Regions from separate parts of the Kitasatospora sp. NPDC007106 genome, predicted to be linked through region 1. Evidence: predicted binding sites of a transcription regulator. Region 1 holds the regulator's gene; the other holds the start of a gene.
The links. The regulator HrcA, encoded in region 1, represses chaperone genes, less so after heat shock. The targets are predictions, from matches to a motif close to TTNGCACTCNGNNNNNCNGAGTGCNAA.
Positions count from the first base shown of each region.

Region 2: a site for HrcA is predicted at 4,002-4,028, ahead of groES (co-chaperone GroES). Genes of this name have one in related genera too.

Region 1 covers NZ_JBEYFP010000009.1:480-5,737, reverse strand. The annotation lists gene hemW (radical SAM family heme chaperone HemW) at 1-675, shown strand, start outside; gene ABZ641_RS02145 (DUF3097 domain-containing protein) at 688-1,521, opposite strand; gene ABZ641_RS02140 (hypothetical protein) at 1,642-2,232, opposite strand; gene htpX (zinc metalloprotease HtpX) at 2,253-3,173, opposite strand; gene hrcA (heat-inducible transcriptional repressor HrcA) at 3,445-4,467, shown strand; gene dnaJ (molecular chaperone DnaJ) at 4,540-5,258, shown strand, end outside.
Region 2 covers NZ_JBEYFP010000093.1:4,133-9,390, reverse strand. The annotation lists gene ABZ641_RS11815 (WhiB family transcriptional regulator) at 17-346, shown strand; gene ABZ641_RS11810 (LysR family transcriptional regulator) at 438-1,439, opposite strand; gene groL (chaperonin GroEL) at 1,830-3,461, opposite strand; gene groES (co-chaperone GroES) at 3,555-3,860, opposite strand; gene ABZ641_RS11795 (hypothetical protein) at 4,109-4,411, shown strand; gene ABZ641_RS11790 (class I SAM-dependent methyltransferase) at 4,490-5,258, shown strand, end outside.

The DNA.
Region 1 (5,258 bases):
GCCGGCTTCGACCACGTCAACCTCGACCTCATCTACGGCACCCCCGGCGAGTCCGACGACGACTGGCGGGCCTCGCTCGACGCCGCGATCGGCGCCGGCCCCGACCACGTCTCCGCCTACTCCCTGATCGTCGAGGAGGGCACCCGGCTCGCCGCCCGCGTCCGCCGCGGCGAGCTCCCGATGATCGACGACGACGTGCACGCCGACCGCTACCTCATCGCCGAGGACGCCCTGAGCCGGGCCGGCTACTCCTGGTACGAGGTCTCCAACTGGGCCACCACCCCCGAAGGCCGCTGCCGGCACAACGAGCTCTACTGGACCGGCGCCGACTGGTGGGGCGCCGGGCCCGGCGCCCACAGCCACGTCGGCGGCGTCCGCTGGTGGAACGCCAAACACCCCGCCGCCTACGCCCAGGCCCTCGCCGAGGGCCGCACCCCCGCCCTCGGCCGGGAAGTGCTCGCCGAGGAGGACCGCCGGGTCGAGCGCATCCTGCTGGAACTGCGCCTGGTCGACGGCTGCCCGCTCGACCTGCTCACCGAGGACGGCCGCAAGGCCGCCCTGCGCGCCCTGGAGGAGGGCCTGCTCGACCCCGCGGCCCACGCCGCCGGCCGGGCCGCCCTGACCCTGCGGGGACGCCTGCTGGCCGACGCCGTCGTCCGCGACCTCGTGGACTGAACAGGGGCGCCTCTACGGAGTCTCCGTCGCTGTCACGAAGTCGATCAGTTCTTCGACGCGGCCGAGCAGGGCGGGGTCGAGGTCGCGGTAGGAGTCGACCGAGGCGAGGATGCGGCGCCAGGCCGCGGGCGGGTCCACGGGCCAGCCCAGCCGGCGGCAAACGCCCTCCTTCCACACCTCGCCGCGCGGTACCTGCGGCCACGCCCCGATGCCCACCGCGGCCGGCTTCACGGCCTGCCAGACGTCGACGTACGGGTGGCCCACCACCAGCACCGCGTCGCCGGAGACCCGCTCGGCGATCCGGTGCTCCTTGGTGCCCGGCAGCAGGTGGTCGACCAGGACGCCGAGCCGCCGGCCCGGGCCGGGAGCGAACTCCGCCACGATCGCCGGCAGGTCGTCGACGCCCTGCAGGTACTCCACGACGACGCCCTCGATCCGCAGGTCGTCGCCCCAGACCCGTTCGACCAGTTCCGCGTCGTGCCGCCCCTCCACGTAGATCCGCGACTCCCGGGCGACCCGGGCGCGTGCCCCCGGCACGGCGATCGACCCGGAGGCGGTCAGCCGCGGCCCGGCGGCGGGTGCCGGCGCGGAGGGCCGCACCAGGGTCACCACGCGGCCCTCCAGCAGGAATCCGCGCGGCACCATCGGGAACACCCGGTGCTTGCCGAACCGGTCCTCCAGGGTGACCGTCAGGCCCTCCGCGGTCTTCTCGCAGCGCACCACCGCCCCGCAGAAGCCGGTCGCCGCCTCCTCCACCACCAGGTCCCGCTCGGCGGGCACCTCCGGAGCCGGCTGCTGCCGCTTCCACGGCGGGGTCAGATCGGGGCCGTACTGCCTGCTGCGCATGGACGGGAGTCTACGATCCTGACACCCGGTCATCCCCCGTCCGGCGTAAGGCGCGCCGGGCCCGCCCCCGCGCCCCCGAGAGCCCCCGCGCGCGGTGAAGGAGCCGTGTGAGGCGCCGCCTCAGTCGGTGAGGCCCGGGGCGCCCCAGACCGGGAACCAGCGGGAGAGGTCCGACTCAAGCCGCAGGTCGTTCCCGAGCATCGCCTTGACCTGCAGTTCCAGCGGGCTGTTGCGCTTCTCGCCGCCGCCCGGCATCGGCGCGAACGGGTAGAAGGTGCCCCGCTTGTAGAGGTAGACCAGTGCCAGCGAGCGGCCCTCCGTGTCGCGGAAGCCCACCAGCGAGCACAGCAGCTGCGGGCCGAAGCCGTGCGCCTCCAGCTCGCTGTTGACCGCGTGCAGGTCGTTCACCAGGTCCGGCAGCTCCTCGGGGGTGTGCCGGGCGAGCAGCCAGGAGTACCCGTAGCCGTCCCGGGAGCCCTCCACCGGGACGCCGCCCCGGTCGGTGTCGGCGTCCAGCAGGGCCCGGACCTGCTGCTTCACCTCCTCGAAGGCGCCGCCCTCGACGGCCGCGAAGCAGACCGAGCCGAGCCCGGTCGGCCGGAACCCGGCCGCCGCCTCCAGGGTCAGCGCGGCCGACGGAATGCCGAACAGCTGGTCCAGGTCCGGCTTCACCGGCTTGCTCCGGCCCAGCAGCGCGTCCAGGAATCCCACGGTGTGGTCCTCTCCGGCCGTCAGCGGCCGAGCTCGGCGGAGATCCGGGCGAGCTGCTCCAGCCGCTTCTCCAGCGAGGGGTGGGTGGAGAAGAGCTGGGTCGCCGCGTCCCGCGCGCTCAGCGCCGGGGCGAAGTAGAAGGCGTTGTACGGCTGCGCCTTGCGCAGGTCCTCGGTCGGGATGGCCGCGATCTGCCCGGTCACCTTGGTCAGTGCGGAGGCCAGCGCGCTCGGCCGGCCGGTCAGCTGGGCCGCCGAACGGTCCGCCGCCAGCTCCCGGTAGCGCGACAGCATCCGGGTCAGCAGGAAGCTCAGCGCGTACACCACCATGCTCACCAGCGGGACGATCACCAGGGCGATCGCCGTGTTCGGGTCGTTGCTGTTGCGGTTGTTGCCCAGGAATCCGCCGTACAGGGCGATCCGGGTCGTCACGCCGGCCAGCACGCCGAGGAAGCCGGCCACCGTCATCACCGCCACGTCCCGGTGCGCCACGTGCGACAGCTCATGGGCGAGGACGCCCTCCAGCTCCTCCGGCTCCAGCCGGCGCAGCAGGCCGGTGGTCACGCAGACCACCGCCTTCTCCGGCTTGCGGCCGGTGGCGAAGGCGTTCGGCATGTCGTTGCGGGCGACCGCCACCCGGGGCTTGGGCATGTCGGCCAGTGCGCACAGCCGGTCGATCGTGCCGTGCAGCTGCGGGTACTCCTCGGGGGACGCCTCGTGGGCGCCCATCGCCTTCTCGGTGATCTTGTCGCTGAACCAGAACTGCACGACGAACAGTCCGCCCGACAGCAGCACGATCAGCGGCCAGGCGCCGCGCAGTATGACGATCAGCAGCCCGGTGAACCCCACGTAGACCAGGCCGATGAGGAACATCGTCGTGACCATCCGGCCGGTCAGGCCGCGGTCCGGCGCGAAGCGGGAGTGCTGCCGTGTCGACGACATCGCTGCTCCTTCGGTAGCTCGCTGCCTTCGATGCTGCCACTCACCGGCGCACCGGGCACTGCCCGCGGCCCCGAGATCGGTCGAGGATCACGCGGGAGGCCCGTTCCTGCCGTCGGGGGTGGGCCTTACACTGGCAGGTACGAATCTGGCACTCTGCCTTCCGGAGTGCCAAGGATCGGATCGGTCACCAGGTCCAACGGGCGAAGACGGAGGTGCGTGCCCCGTGGCCAACGAGCGCAGGGACGAGCGTCTCATCGACACGCGTGCTGGCGTGCGCCCGCTCGACGAGCGCAGGCTCGCCGTGCTCCGGGCGATCGTCCAGGACTACGTGGGCACCGAGGAGCCGGTCGGGTCCAAGGCACTCGTCGAGCGGCACAACCTCGGCGTCTCGCCGGCGACGGTCCGCAACGACATGGCCGCGCTGGAGGAGGACGGCTTCATCCACCAGCCGCACACCAGCGCCGGCCGCATCCCCACCGACAAGGGCTACCGCCTGTTCGTCGACCGGCTGGCCGAGGTCAAGCCGATGACCGCGCCCGAGCGGCGCGCGATCCGGCACTTCCTCGAGGGCGCCGTCGACCTGGACGACGTCGTCGCCCGCACCGTCCGGCTGCTCGCCCAGCTCACCCGGCAGGTCGCCGTGGTGCAGTACCCGTCGCTGACCCGCTCCACCGTGCGGCACATCGAACTGGTCGCGCTGGCACCCGCGAAGGTGATGCTCGTCCTGATCACCAACACCGGTCGGGTGGAGCAGCGCATCGTCGACTGCCCCGGCCCCGTCGGCGAGACCGTCCTGGCGGACCTGCGGGCCAAGCTCAACGCCAACGCGTCCGGCCGCCGGCTGCCGGACGTCCCCGCGGCGCTGGAGGACCTGCCGAACGCCTTCGAGCAGGGTGACCGGCCGGTCGTCTCCACCGTCCTCGCCACGCTCTTCGAGACCCTCGCCGAGCAGAACGAGGAGCGCATCATGCTGGCAGGCACGGCCAACCTGACCCGCTTCGGGCACGACTTCCCGCTGACCATCCAGCCGGTGCTGGAGGCGCTGGAGGAGCAGGTGGTGCTGCTGCGCCTGCTGGGCGAGACCGCGGAGTCCGGGATGACCGTCCGGATCGGCCGCGAGATCGACTACGAGGGCCTCAATTCCACGTCCGTGGTCTCCGTCGGTTACGGTTCGGGCGACCAGAGCGTGGCAAAGCTGGGTGTGATCGGTCCGACCCGGATGGATTACCCGGGCACAATGGGGGCGGTGCGAGCGGTGGCACGGTACGTGGGTCAGATCCTGGCCGAGTCGTAACAGCGTGCTGCGCCAGGCGGCGCAGCCGGTCGGACGCAAGCACTTCCAGAAGCGGAACAAGCGGAGCATTTGGTGGCCACGGACTACTACGCGGTACTCGGCGTCCGACGGGATGCGGGGCAGGACGAGATCAAGAAGGCGTTCCGGCGCCTCGCACGCGAACTGCACCCGGACGTCAACCCGGACCCGAAGACCCAGGAGCGGTTCAAGGAGATCAACGCCGCGTACGAGGTCCTCTCCGACCCCGCCAAGCGGCAGGTCTACGACCTCGGCGGCGACCCGCTGTCGCCGAACGGCGGCGGTGGCGCCGGGGCGGGCGGCTTCGGCGCCGCGGGCTTCGGCTTCTCCGACATCATGGACGCCTTCTTCGGCGCCGCCGGCGGCCAGCGAGGCCCCCGCTCGCGGACCCGCCGCGGCCAGGACGCCATGATCCGCCTGGAGATCACCCTGGAGGAGGCCGCCTTCGGCACCACCAAGGAACTCCAGGTCGACACCGCCGTCACCTGCACCACCTGCTCCGGCGAGGGCGCCGCACCGGGCACCTCAGCGCAGACCTGCGACATGTGCCGCGGCAAGGGCGAGGTCTCCCAGGTCACCCGGTCCTTCCTCGGCCAGGTCATGACCTCCCGCCCCTGCCCGCAGTGCCAGGGCTTCGGCACCGTCGTGCCGACCCCGTGCCCGGAGTGCGCCGGCGACGGCCGCGTCCGCGCCCGCCGCAACCTCACCGTCAAGATCCCCGCCGGTGTCGACAACGGCACCCGGATCCAGCTGGCCGGCGAGGGCGAGGTCGG
Region 2 (5,258 bases), on a different contig from region 1:
TTGAAGGGAATGAGCCATGGCAGATTTCTCCCGCCTCCCCGGCCCCAACGCAGACCTCTGGGACTGGCAGCTCTCCGCCGCCTGCCGCGGCGTCGACAGTTCTCTCTTCTTCCACCCCGAGGGCGAGCGCGGGGCCGCGCGCAGCTCGCGCGAGGCCAGTGCCAAGGAGGTCTGCATGCGGTGCCCCGTGCGGGCCGAGTGCGCGGCACACGCCCTGGCCGTCCGGGAGCCGTACGGCGTGTGGGGCGGACTGACCGAGGACGAGCGCGAGGAGCTGCTGGGCCGCTCGCGGAACAGGCAGCTGGCCGAGGTGCCGCTGGCGATGCCGGCGAACGTCCGGCAGTGACGCGCGGCCAGGGCTCGGCGCAGCGGGATCCGGCCGGACCGGCCATGAAGAAACGTTTCAGCGGCGACCAGGACGGACGGCCGTCGACCGATCAGCGGGCGGCGGCCGCTGCCGCCAGCTGATCCAGCATCAGCCCCACCGCGGGCACCCCCGCCAGGTCCGGCAGGGTCAGCGCGACCACCTCCCGGCGCACCGGCTCGCCCGCGGCCGTCTCCAGCGGCACCACCGCCACCCCGTCGCGCCGCACCGCGTCCAGCGCCATGCCCGGCAGCACCGCCACCCCCAGCCCGGCCGCCACCAGGCCCACCACCGCGGGGTAGTCGTCGGTCGCGAAGTCGATCCGGGGCTGGAAGCCGGCACCCGCGCACAGCTCCACCAGGTGGCCCCGGCACTGCGGACAGCCCGCGATCCACTGCTCGTCCGCCAGCTCGCCCACCCCCACCGGGACGCCGTCCCGGCCCGCGAGCCGGTGCCCGGCCGGCACCAGCACCACCATCGGGTCGTCCAGCAGCGGCTGCACCACCAGGTCGGACCAGTCGGTCGCGGCCGCGGACGCCGCGGCCTCCAGCGCCGCCTCGGCCCTGGCCTCGCGGGCCGAGGCGTGCGGGGACGGCACCACCGCGGCACCGCCCTGCGAGTCCGGGTAGCGGAACGCCAGCGCCACCTCGCACTCCCCCGCCCGCACCATCGCCGGGGACTCCGGCGGCTCGGCCTCGACCAGCGACACGCGCATGCCCGGGCGCGCCGCCCGGAGCTGGGCCACCGCCTTCGGCACCAGCGTGGAGCTCGCCGTCGGGAAGGACACCAGGCGCACCCGGCCCGAGCGGAGGCCGGCGATCGCCGCGACCTCCTCCTCCGCGGCGGACAGGCCCGCCAGGATGCCGGAGGCGTGCTTCAGCAGCACCTCGCCGGCCTCGCTGAGCTGCATGCCCTTGCCGGAGCGGACCACCAGCGGGGTGGCCACCGACTTCTCCAGGGCCTTCATCTGCTGGCTCACGGCGGGCTGGGTGCAGCCCAGCTCGCGCGCGGCGGCGGAGAAGGAACCGGTGCGGGCGACAGCGCGGAGCACTCGGAGGTGGCGGGCCTCGATCATGGCTCAGTTATAAGCCACCCTTTGACCCCGCCGGAAGCGAACGGATCACCCAGGACGGGCTCCCCCGACGCCGGGGGAATCCCCCGCAGGCGCGCGGCGCACTGCGCGAGGCGCAGGGGCAGCATCCCCGCCGCTTCCCCCGTGTGGCGCCACGGCCCCGGCGGGGATGCCCGGGTACGGGTCCTCGCCCCTTCGCGCGGTCCTCCTGCGGCCCCGGCCGGCATGCCCCCGCGCGCCCGTGCTGTCCTTGCCCGTCCGCGCTGGGTGGGCCCGTCCCGGATCGCACAGTTCCCCGCGCCCCTGAGGGGTCGCTCTTCCCGGGAACGCCGGAGGCCCGGCTCCTCCCGCCGGGTGGGCGGGAGGAGCCGGGCCTCCGGGGAGCGACTCGCGTCAGTGGGAGTGGCCGTGGCCGCCGTGCGAGTGGCCGTGACCGTTGTCGGCCTCCTCCTCCTTCTTCTCCACCACGAGGGTCTCGGTGGTGAGGAGCAGGGAGGCGATGGAGGCGGCGTTCTCCAGGGCCGAGCGGGTGACCTTGACCGGGTCGATGACGCCGGCCTTCACCAGGTCGCCGTACTCGCCGGTGGCGGCGTTGTAGCCGTGGCCGGTCTCCAGGTCGGCGACCTTGGAGGTGATGACGTAGCCCTCCAGGCCGGCGTTCTGGGCGATCCAGCGCAGCGGCTCGGCCAGGGCCTTGCGGACGACCGCGACACCGGTGGCCTCGTCGCCGGACAGGCCCAGGCCGCCGTCGAGGACCTTGGCGGCGTGCACGAGGGAGGCGCCGCCACCGGCGACGATGCCCTCCTCGACCGCGGCGCGGGTCGCCGAGATGGCGTCCTCGAGGCGGTGCTTGCGCTCCTTCAGCTCCACCTCGGTGGCGGCGCCGACCTTGATGACGCAGACGCCGCCGGCCAGCTTGGCCAGGCGCTCCTGCAGCTTCTCGCGGTCCCAGTCGGAGTCGGTGGAGGCGATCTCGGCCTTGATCTGGCCGACGCGGCCGGCCACGGCCTCGGAGTCGCCGGCACCGTCGACGAGGATGGTCTCGTCCTTGGTGACGGTGATGCGGCGGGCGGTGCCGAGCACGTCAAGGCCGGCCTGGTCGAGCTTGAGGCCGACCTCCTCGGAGATGACGGTCGCGCCGGTGAGGACGGCGATGTCGCCGAGGATCGCCTTGCGGCGGTCGCCGAAGCCGGGGGCCTTGACGGCCACCGCGTTGAAGGTGCCGCGGATCTTGTTGACCACCAGGGTGGACAGCGCCTCGCCGTCGACGTCCTCGGCGATGATCAGCAGCGGGCGGGAGCCGCCCTGCAGGATCTTCTCCAGCAGCGGCAGGAGCTCCTGGATGGAGGAGATCTTGCCCTGGTTGATCAGGATGTACGGGTCGTCGAGGACCGCCTCCTGGCGCTCCGCGTCGGTCACGAAGTACGGCGACAGGTAGCCCTTGTCGAACTGCATGCCCTCGGTGAACTCGAGCTCGACGCCGAAGGTGTTGGACTCCTCGACGGTGATGACACCGTCCTTGCCGACCTTGTCGATCGCCTCGGCGATGAGCTCGCCGACCTGGGTGTCCTGGGCGGAGAGGGACGCGACGGCGGCGACGTCGTCCTTGCCCTCGATCTCGCGGGCCACCGAGAGCAGGTGCTCGGAGACGGCGGCGACGGCCTTGTCGATGCCCTTCTTCAGGGCGGCCGGGCCGGCGCCGGCGGCGACGTTGCGCAGGCCCTCGTTGACCAGGGCCTGGGCGAGCACGGTGGCGGTGGTGGTGCCGTCGCCCGCGACGTCGTTGGTCTTGGTGGCGACCTCCTTGACCAGCTGCGCGCCGAGGTTCTCGTACGGGTCGTCGAGCTCGACCTCGCGGGCGATGGTCACACCGTCGTTGGTGATGGTGGGGGCGCCGAACTTCTTGTCGATGACGACGTTGCGGCCCTTGGGGCCGATGGTCACCTTGACCGTGTCGGCCAGCTTGTTGACACCGCGCTCCAGCGAGCGGCGGGCGTCCTCGTCGAACTGCAGGATCTTCGCCATGTTCCCGTTTCCTCAGGGTCTTACGGTATGGACCAACAAGCACGCCCCGGCCCGGGTCAGTGCTGACGCGGTTCCGGGGCGGGCCGTTACGGCTTACTTCTCGATGATGGCGAGAACGTCGCGGGCCGAGAGGACGAGGTACTCCTCGCCCTGGTACTTGACCTCGGTGCCGCCGTACTTGGAGTACAGGACGATGTCACCGACGGCGACGTCGAGCGGCAGGCGCTGGCCGTCCTCGAAGCGGCCCGGGCCGACGGCCAGGACGACGCCCTCCTGGGGCTTCTCCTTGGCGGTGTCCGGGATAACCAGGCCGGAGGCCGTGGTGGTCTCGGCGTCGAGCGGCTGGACCACGATGCGGTCCTCGAGCGGCTTGATGGCAACCTTGCTGCTGGTGGTCACGTCCGAGCTCCCCTTCGGAGATTACGGGGTTGTCTAACAGGGAAGGGCGATGTCCGCAGGCCTGCCGTCGCGGGGGTCAGGCGCGCTCCGTCGCGTTGGCACTCCCCCGGGGGGAGTGCCAGGAACGACCATAGGCCGCCGTTAGCACTCAGTCAACCAGAGTGCCAACGCCAGTCGCCCGGTGTCCCCGGGTGCGGGTGAGTAGTCGTACTCATGTGCGGCACCGGCGCGGCTGGGACGATGGCTGCATGACCGCGATCCGACCCTCCGTCACCCGGGACCTCCTGCACACCGCCTGGCTGCTCGCCGTCGAGACGGCGCTCGGCACCGGAGCGGTGTACGCCCTGATCGTCCTGCTGTTCGCGCTGGCCACCCCGGACAGCGGCATCGGCGTGGTGGCGGCGTGCATCGGCGTGTTGGCCGCCGCGGTGGCCGTGCCGCTCACCGCGATCGCGGTGAGCGTGCGCCGCGGGTACCGGATCGCACCGGTGGCCCTGGTGGTCGTCGGACCGGCGCTGGTCGCCGGCGCGCTGTCCGTGCTCGGCCACTGAGCGGCGGCCGCGCCCCGGACCCGGCGGGACCCGGCGGGACCCGGGGAGACCCGGGGAGACCCGGGAGAGAATGACCGGGTGGAGATCGAATCGTTCCGGGCGCTGCTGACCGACGAGGGGCGGGCGCTGCTCGCCGAACTGCGGGAGTTCACCCCCGACCGGGAGCTGGCGCTGGCCACCCGGCTGCGCCGGGACCACCCGGCGGAGCTGGTGCGGGCCGCCTTCGAGCAGGCACGGCTGCGGCAGCGCGCGCGGGCCAAGTTCGGCGCGGACGCCGACCTCATGTTCTTCACCCCGGACGGCGTCGAGCAGGCCACCCGGCGCAGCGTCGCCGAGTGGCGGGCGGCCCGGTTCGCGGGTCTGGGCGTGCGGCGGCTGGCGGACCTGTGCTGCGGCATCGGCGGGGACGCGATCGCGCTGGCCCGGGCCGGGGTGTCGGTGCTGGCGGTGGACCGGGATCCGCTGACCTGCGCGGTGGCCGCGGCCAACGCGGCGGCGCTCGGCCTCGCCGGGCTGGTGGAGGTGCGCTGCGCGGACGTCACCGAGGTGGACACCGACGGCTTCGACGCGGTGTTCACCGATCCGGCGCGGCGCACCGCGCGCGGGCGGGTCTTCGACCCGGAGGCCTACTCCCCGCCGCTGTCCTGGGCGCTGGAGGCGGCGCGGCGGACGCCGTTCGGGGCGCTGAAGGTCGCCCCGGGGATCCCGCACGAGCTGGTGCCGGAGGGCGCGGAGGCGGAGTGGGTCTCCGACCACGGCGAGGTGAAGGAGGCGGTGATCTGGTTCGGCACCGGGGCGGCGGCGCCGTACCGGGCGACGGTGCTGCCGGGTGGCGGCAGCCTCTCGG